2 regions of the Fictibacillus sp. b24 genome follow, and region 1 is predicted to be linked to the other one. Evidence: a T-box and tRNA genes for the amino acid it is inferred to sense, from the RefSeq annotation. Region 1 holds a T-box; the other holds one or more tRNA genes.

Region 1 (3,423 bases):
AGTTTTCATAGTTCGTTCCCCGATTCCCTTATATAAGTTGAAGTTATAAGATTATATAACGGAACATAAAAGGTTAGCCAGCAACACGACTTAAACAGCTGAGTCACCCATTTTTTACATTCGATTTGGTGTTTGAATCCCTAATAATCGCAGACCTTCTTTTAAAACAATCTGGACGGACGCACATAATGCCAATCTTTCGGATGTTTCAGGACTGTTTAGAATTTTATTGTTTGCATAATATTGATTAAATTTATGAGATAGCTTTAACAAATATTTTGAAATGACTGAAGGTTCTTTTCGATTGAATGCCTGTTCAACCATTGCAGGAAAATCATTTAAGATAGAAATGAGATCCCAGCTTTCTTCCTCAATTGAAATTTCTTTTGGCAGTTCCCCGTCAAAGTTTCCTTTGTTTAATAACGTCTGAATTCTTGTGGCTGTATATTGGATATAAGGACCTGTATCACCTTCAAATCTAAGCATTTGCTCAAGGGAAAATTCCACGTCGTTTCCTTTTTCATTTTTAAGGTCGTGAAATATGACTGCACCTACACCAACTTGTTGTGCCACCGTTTTTAGTTCTTCGAGTTCGGGGTTCTTCTCTCGAATGTTTTGTTCAGCTAACTGTATCGCTTCCATAAGGACTGTTTCAAGAAGTACCGTTCTCCCTTTACGAGTGCTCATCTTTTTACCGTCTTGTAAGATTAGACCAAACGGTACATGGTGCATGTTATCTGCCCAATCATGGCCAAGTTTTTTTAGGACACGTTTCACTTGTTCAAAGTGTAATGACTGTTCATGACCGACCACGTAGAAGGCTTGATCGAAGGAGTATGTGTTCTTTCTATAGATGGCAGCAGTAAGGTCACGTGTCGCATAAAGAGTTGCACCATCTGTCTTTTTAATTAGACACGGCGGAATATCGTCCCCTATTCTAACGATTTGAGCACCTTCTGACGTTTCTAACAAGTTTTTTCTCTGAAGCTCTACTACCGTTTCTTCCATCTTATCGTTAAAAAAGGATTCACCGTTGTATGAATCAAACTGTACATCCAAAAGTTCGTAAATCTTTTGAAAGGCTTTTAATGAAGCATCTTTAAACCATATCCATAATTCTGTTGCTTGCGGATCATGGTCTTCTAATTTCTTGAACCACATTCTTCCGTCGTCATTTAATGAAGGATCGTTTTCTGCCTCTTCATGAAAACGAACATAGAGCTTTGTTAATTCTTCAATCGGATTAGCTCGTACTTTTTCTTCTTCTCCCCATTTTAAGTAAGCGCAGATTAACTTTCCGAACTGAGTACCCCAATCACCGATATAGTTGATTCTTACTGTTTTGTATCCGCATTTCTCGCTGATCGATGCTAATGAGGAGCCAATCACGGTAGAGCGGAGATGGCCCATAGAAAAAGGTTTTGCGATATTAGGAGAGGAAAGATCGAAAACAATTGTTTTCTCATTTCCGAAATCATGATCTGCATAATTCTCTTTATCTTGTAATATCTTCGTTAAAAGCTCTAAAACTGCCCTTTTTTTATTAAGAAATACATTTAAATAACCGCCTGCTGCTTCTGCTTTCTCAAACTGATCTGGAATAGTTCCTGTAGCAAGCTCGCTCGCGATTTCATTCGGGGATTTCTTAAGAATCTTTGCCAGTTGAAAACAAGGAAAAGCTAGATCACCTTGATGGATTTGTTTTGGCTTTTCAATTAATTTCTCAATTTGGTCCAACGATCGATCATCAACCAGTTTATTCTTTAGAAAAATGGCAAATTGTTTTTTACCGTTCATTCTTTCTCCCTCCCAAAATAAAAAAACCGCCTCTTCTAGTTACTAGAAGAGACGGATGATTACCGCGGTACCACTCTCGTTGCCTTAAAAAGGCCGCTTGATCTGTTAACGGGATGTTCCCGGTTCGCCCTACTAATCATTTCAAGCAAACATTTCCAAAGTGCGCTTCGTCTGAATGTTGTACCAGGCTTTCACCAACCCTGGCTCGCTATGACAACTTTTACAGAGTACTCTCTTTTTCATAAATATTCTGTCATATAGTTTTTCATATTATATGAGGGTGAAAGAAAAAAGTCAACTTATTCCTTTTTATCAATATCCAAGTAATCTCTCATTTGTTTTATATATCGCTTTAACCTGAAAAGTGTTTCTGTGCGCAAGTATTTGGAAGTGAATGCTGCAGATATGGCAGATACTGAAACAAAAACTCCATGATTTGATACCCTTACAGGTATAACGCCAGTAAAGATTGTTTCACCGCTGTTTTTATATAAAAGTTCTGTAGAAACAAGCACGATTTTTTCTTCTGCTTGCTCTCCTGGCAGAACAGATTGAACTTCAAAAAGAAATTGTACGCTCATAGTTACTCCTTTACGTGGATTACATATGTTTTATGATATAATGCATTGTCTTGAATTGACAGTTTAAACAATAAAGGAAGTATGCAGATGATACAGACATATTCATTTAGAGATAAATATAAAAGTTTCATATTATTAGTCGTTCCTGTTTTAATCACTCAGTTAGGGTTATATGCTATGAATTTTCTTGATACGGTAATGAGCGGGCGTTCAGGAGCCGATCAACTAGCAGGTGTCGCTATTGGATCAAGTCTATGGGTCCCTATATTTACAGGGCTAAATGGAATCTTAATGGCACTAACTCCTATCGTTTCACAGCTTGAAGGAGCTAAAAATACTAAAGGTGTGCCTAGATCCGTCATGCAGGCTGTATACTTATCCGTTGTTGTATCGATTATTGTTCTCATACTAGGTTCATTGGTTTTAAATCCAATTTTAGGAGCTATGTCATTAGATCAAGAAGTCGAGAAAGTAGCAAGAGGCTATTTAATTGCTTTAGCTTGCGGTATTCTACCCCTTTTTTTATACGGAGCATTGCGTTCTTTTATAGATGCACTTGGTCAGACAAGAATAACGATGTTTATTACACTTATTGGATTACCTGTAAATGCTGTTTTTAATTACCTGTTGATCTTCGGTAAAGCGGGATTCCCAGAATTAGGCGGTATTGGTGCAGGTGTTGCTTCCGCGATTACGTATTGGATAACAGCTTTAATAACCGTAATCATTGTTATTAAATTCAATCCTTTTAGAGGTTATAAACTATTTCGCAAGTTTTACACCCCTTCATTAAAAGCTTGGAAGGAACAATTAAAAATTGGTGTGCCGATCGGACTTGCCATCTTTTTTGAAGTAAGTATTTTTGCAGCAGTTACTCTCCTAATGAGTGATTTTAATACGGTTACCATTGCCGCTCACCAAGCTGCGCTCAATTTTGCGTCCTTCCTCTATATGCTTCCGTTGAGCATTTCTTTCGCTCTCACCATTGCAGTTGGATTTGAGGTAGGGGCTGGTCGATTTAAAGACGCTGCACAATATAGCTATA
Region 2 (3,423 bases), 610 kb from region 1:
CGATTCCTTGTTTGATCATATTACTGCGCATATCTGTAACACTCCTATACTTCTTTTATCCCGCTTGAACGGATTGATTTGAATAAACTTTCACACCTTCTTCAACTACTTTTTTTCTAAAGGATTCTAAAAGTTTGTTTGTATGCTCACCTGGAGCACCGTTTCCGATAACTCTGCCATCCACTTTTACAACTGCTATAACTTCAGCAGCCGTACCGGTTAAGAATACTTCATCCGCTACATAAACATCGTGCCTCGTAAACGGTTCTTCCACCATGTTGTAGCCCTGGTCGCGTGCAATCTCGACAATCGCGTTTCGCGTGATTCCTTCTAGAGCTCCTAAGTAACCTGGAGGCGTCTTAATGGTATTGCCTTTTATAATAAATACATTGTCAGCTGAACCTTCCGCCACATAGCCTTGATCGTTTAGCATAAGCGCTTCACTTACACCTGCAAGACTCGCTTCGATCTTGACTAAAATATTGTTTAAGTAATTTAATGATTTTACTTTAGGACTTAATACATCCGGACGATTTCTTCTGCTTGCCACCGTGATGATTTCTAAGCCAGTCTCATATAGTTTCTTAGGGAAAAGAGCAAGCTGCTCTGCAATTACGATGACACCCGGCTGGCCGCAAGAGAAAGGATCCAGTCCTAAATTTCCTTTTCCTCGTGAGATAACTAATCGAATATAAGCATCACGATATTCATTTTTCTGGAGCGTTTCGACAATGATGTCTGTTAACTCTTCTTTAGTGTGTGGAATTTTAAGCATAATGGATTGAGCCGATTCGTATAAACGTTGAAGATGTTCGTCCAAACGGTATACATTGCCGTTGTAAACACGAATACCTTCAAACACCCCATCTCCATATAAAAATCCATGATCATAAACTGAGACTTTGGCGTCTTCCTTTAATACGTACTCACCATTAACGTAAACCCATTGCTCCTGCATCGTGATCCTCCTTTTCTTTACATTTCAAATTATTAGAATTTTTTAAAAATAACTTAATAATTGTTGACAATATTACGCCCATATTCCGTAAGGGTCAACCATGAATTTATAGTTTTTTTATTATATTCTGACTTTTCAGTTATTTTGTATACGCTTACATTCCCATGGACATAAGGATATTGAGTCATATAAAAACGTATTGTAAACATTTATAAAGCGCTTACAATTAGTGCGATAAAAAAAGAGCCTTACACAATCATTGGTGGTTTTGAAAGTAGTTGATCTTCGTTCCAGGTGCTTCGCTTTCCGCGGGGCAGCCGGTGAGCCACATTTGGACATTTCATTCTCAAGTGTCTCACCTGCCCGCCTGTCCCGCAGGAGTCTCGCACCCTGCACTACAATCAACTTATCAATGAAGTGATTCAAATAAATGCCTCAACAGCATCCCTCTTTTAGAAAAGAGCAAAAAAAAATTAACAAACAAAAAAACACACCTTATGTCCTTTAATGGAGGACATAAGGTGTGTCGATAATTGTTGTATGTAAGTATTATGGCGTCCCAGGAGAGATTCGAACTCCCGACCGTACGCTTAGAAGGCGTATGCTCTATCCGGCTGAGCTACTGGGACATATGTATTGGAGCCCATTCCGCATAGCAATGCGCTTTCCGCAATTACCATGCGCTGCGGGCACACAGTGATTTGTTCCACCTGTCGACCGTGGATACAAATATGTTTTTATGACATGCATTTTAAATGTAAGATCTGTAAACTTTAGATGTAACTTTTCATGTGCCATTTGAACGTGAGAAAAACAAATGGAGCGGGTGATGAGAATCGAACTCACGACCAGAGCTTGGAAGGCTCTTGTTTTACCACTAAACTACACCCGCAGACAATTTAGATCTTGTCGCGACGACATAACTAAATATACATGATATCTAAAAAAGAGTCAACCATTTTCTTAAACTTTTTTATTTTTATTATTTATCTTTTCCCCAAAGGTCTTACATAACTGATCTATACGTATACCATCTAGTGAATAAAAACTTACTGAGACTATTCCTTCTTCAATCTCAAGAACTGCATATGTCTTTTCAAATGTCCCTCTTGGCAGTCTTATACTTCCTGGGTTGATGAAAATCATCCCTTCACGTTCAAAGGCTTCAGCAACATGTGAGTGTCCAAAACAAGCTATCTTTGCCCCAGTTTCTTCGGCTCGATAAGCAAGAGAAAGGTATGACATCTTCACATCATACAAATGACCGTGTGTTATATATATACATGTTTGTCCTAACAGTTCAATCGCTTCATTGGGGAAATCATCGCCTAAATAATCCATATTTCCTTTTACAGTTACAAATCCAGACAGTTCTTCTGCATTTGTCGATAATTCGGAATCACCGCAATGTATCATTAAGTCAACTTCACTGTCAAAACGCTTCTTTAACGTTACTAATTCATCTGTTAAACCATGACTATCACTAACGATTAAGGCTTTTCCCATAGCAGATCCTCCTCATTGATCAGGTTCTTTAGTTTCATTAGGGCAACAGCTCTGTGGCTTATTTTATTTTTTTCTTCTTTCGCAAGTTCGGCCATAGAACGATTTAATTCAGGAACAAAGAAGATAGGGTCGTACCCAAATCCTTGAGATCCTCTTTTTTCTCTCAAAATTCCACCTTCACATTCACCTTTTACAACAATGGTCTTTCTATTCGGCCTTGCGAAAGCCAACGCACATACAAATCGAGCACTTCTTTGTGTTTCAGGTACGTTTTGAAGTTCAGCTAAAACTTTGTTCATATTATCTTCATCACTTTTCTGCAGCCCTGCATATCTTGCGGAATAAACGCCAGGCTTTCCTTCCAAAGCATCGATCTCTAAGCCTGAGTCATCAGCTATCACGGGTATGTTCATCTGGAGAGAGATTGTTTCCGCTTTTAAGATAGCATTTTCTTCAAACGTCGTTCCTGTTTCTTCGACATCAGGACTTCCTTCAATATCTGATAAAGAGAGGATCTCACACCCAAGATTCTCAAACATGGATTGAAATTCCTTTACTTTTCCTTTGTTTTTTGTAGCGATTAAGATCTTCATTATGTAAAACCTCCGTTTTCTAAATAGTTCTTTTCGTAAAATTTTGTCGTTATGGAAGTAGTTGATTTCCGTTCCAGATGCTCGCTTTCCGCGGGGCACGCGGTGAGCCACATTTGTACGTTTCACGTATAAGTGTCTCACCTGCCCGCCTGTCCCGCAGGAGTCTCGCATCTTACACTCCATTCAACCGTCAAAGAAGAAAAGAAAAATAAGGAGTGAAAGCACAAACTTTTTTAAAAAAACCCTTCCAAAAGTTTGCTGCAATAGGTGCCACCTGAGAGGCTTTTCACTGGTCAAAAGGCGAAAAAGTCCCTTCACTGCTATTTCTCGCTAGCAGACAATGCAGCTCACAGCACACCCCTAGAA

What was found. A T-box is a leader RNA that pairs with one kind of tRNA and senses whether it is charged. The one in region 1 lies ahead of argS (arginine--tRNA ligase), so its partner is inferred to be a tRNA-Arg.
Region 2: it has a tRNA-Arg gene. The T-box ahead of argS (arginine--tRNA ligase) is inferred to sense a tRNA for this amino acid. The anticodon was not compared.

What each region holds. Positions count from the first base shown of each region.
Region 1 covers NZ_JAUCES010000005.1:1,923,267-1,926,689, forward strand. The annotation lists gene rarD (EamA family transporter RarD) at 1-9, opposite strand, end outside; gene argS (arginine--tRNA ligase) at 115-1,797, opposite strand; T-box leader at 1,842-2,049, opposite strand; gene QUF49_RS09860 (hypothetical protein) at 2,097-2,378, opposite strand; gene QUF49_RS09865 (MATE family efflux transporter) at 2,466-3,423, shown strand, end outside.
Region 2 covers NZ_JAUCES010000005.1:1,310,430-1,313,852, reverse strand. The annotation lists gene ilvD (dihydroxy-acid dehydratase) at 1-31, opposite strand, end outside; gene ilvE (branched-chain-amino-acid transaminase) at 56-958, opposite strand; gene QUF49_RS06650 (hypothetical protein) at 1,207-1,347, opposite strand; tRNA gene QUF49_RS06645 (tRNA-Arg) at 1,511-1,587, opposite strand; tRNA gene QUF49_RS06640 (tRNA-Gly) at 1,777-1,850, opposite strand; gene QUF49_RS06635 (metallophosphoesterase family protein) at 1,922-2,464, opposite strand; gene QUF49_RS06630 (XTP/dITP diphosphatase) at 2,449-3,228, opposite strand.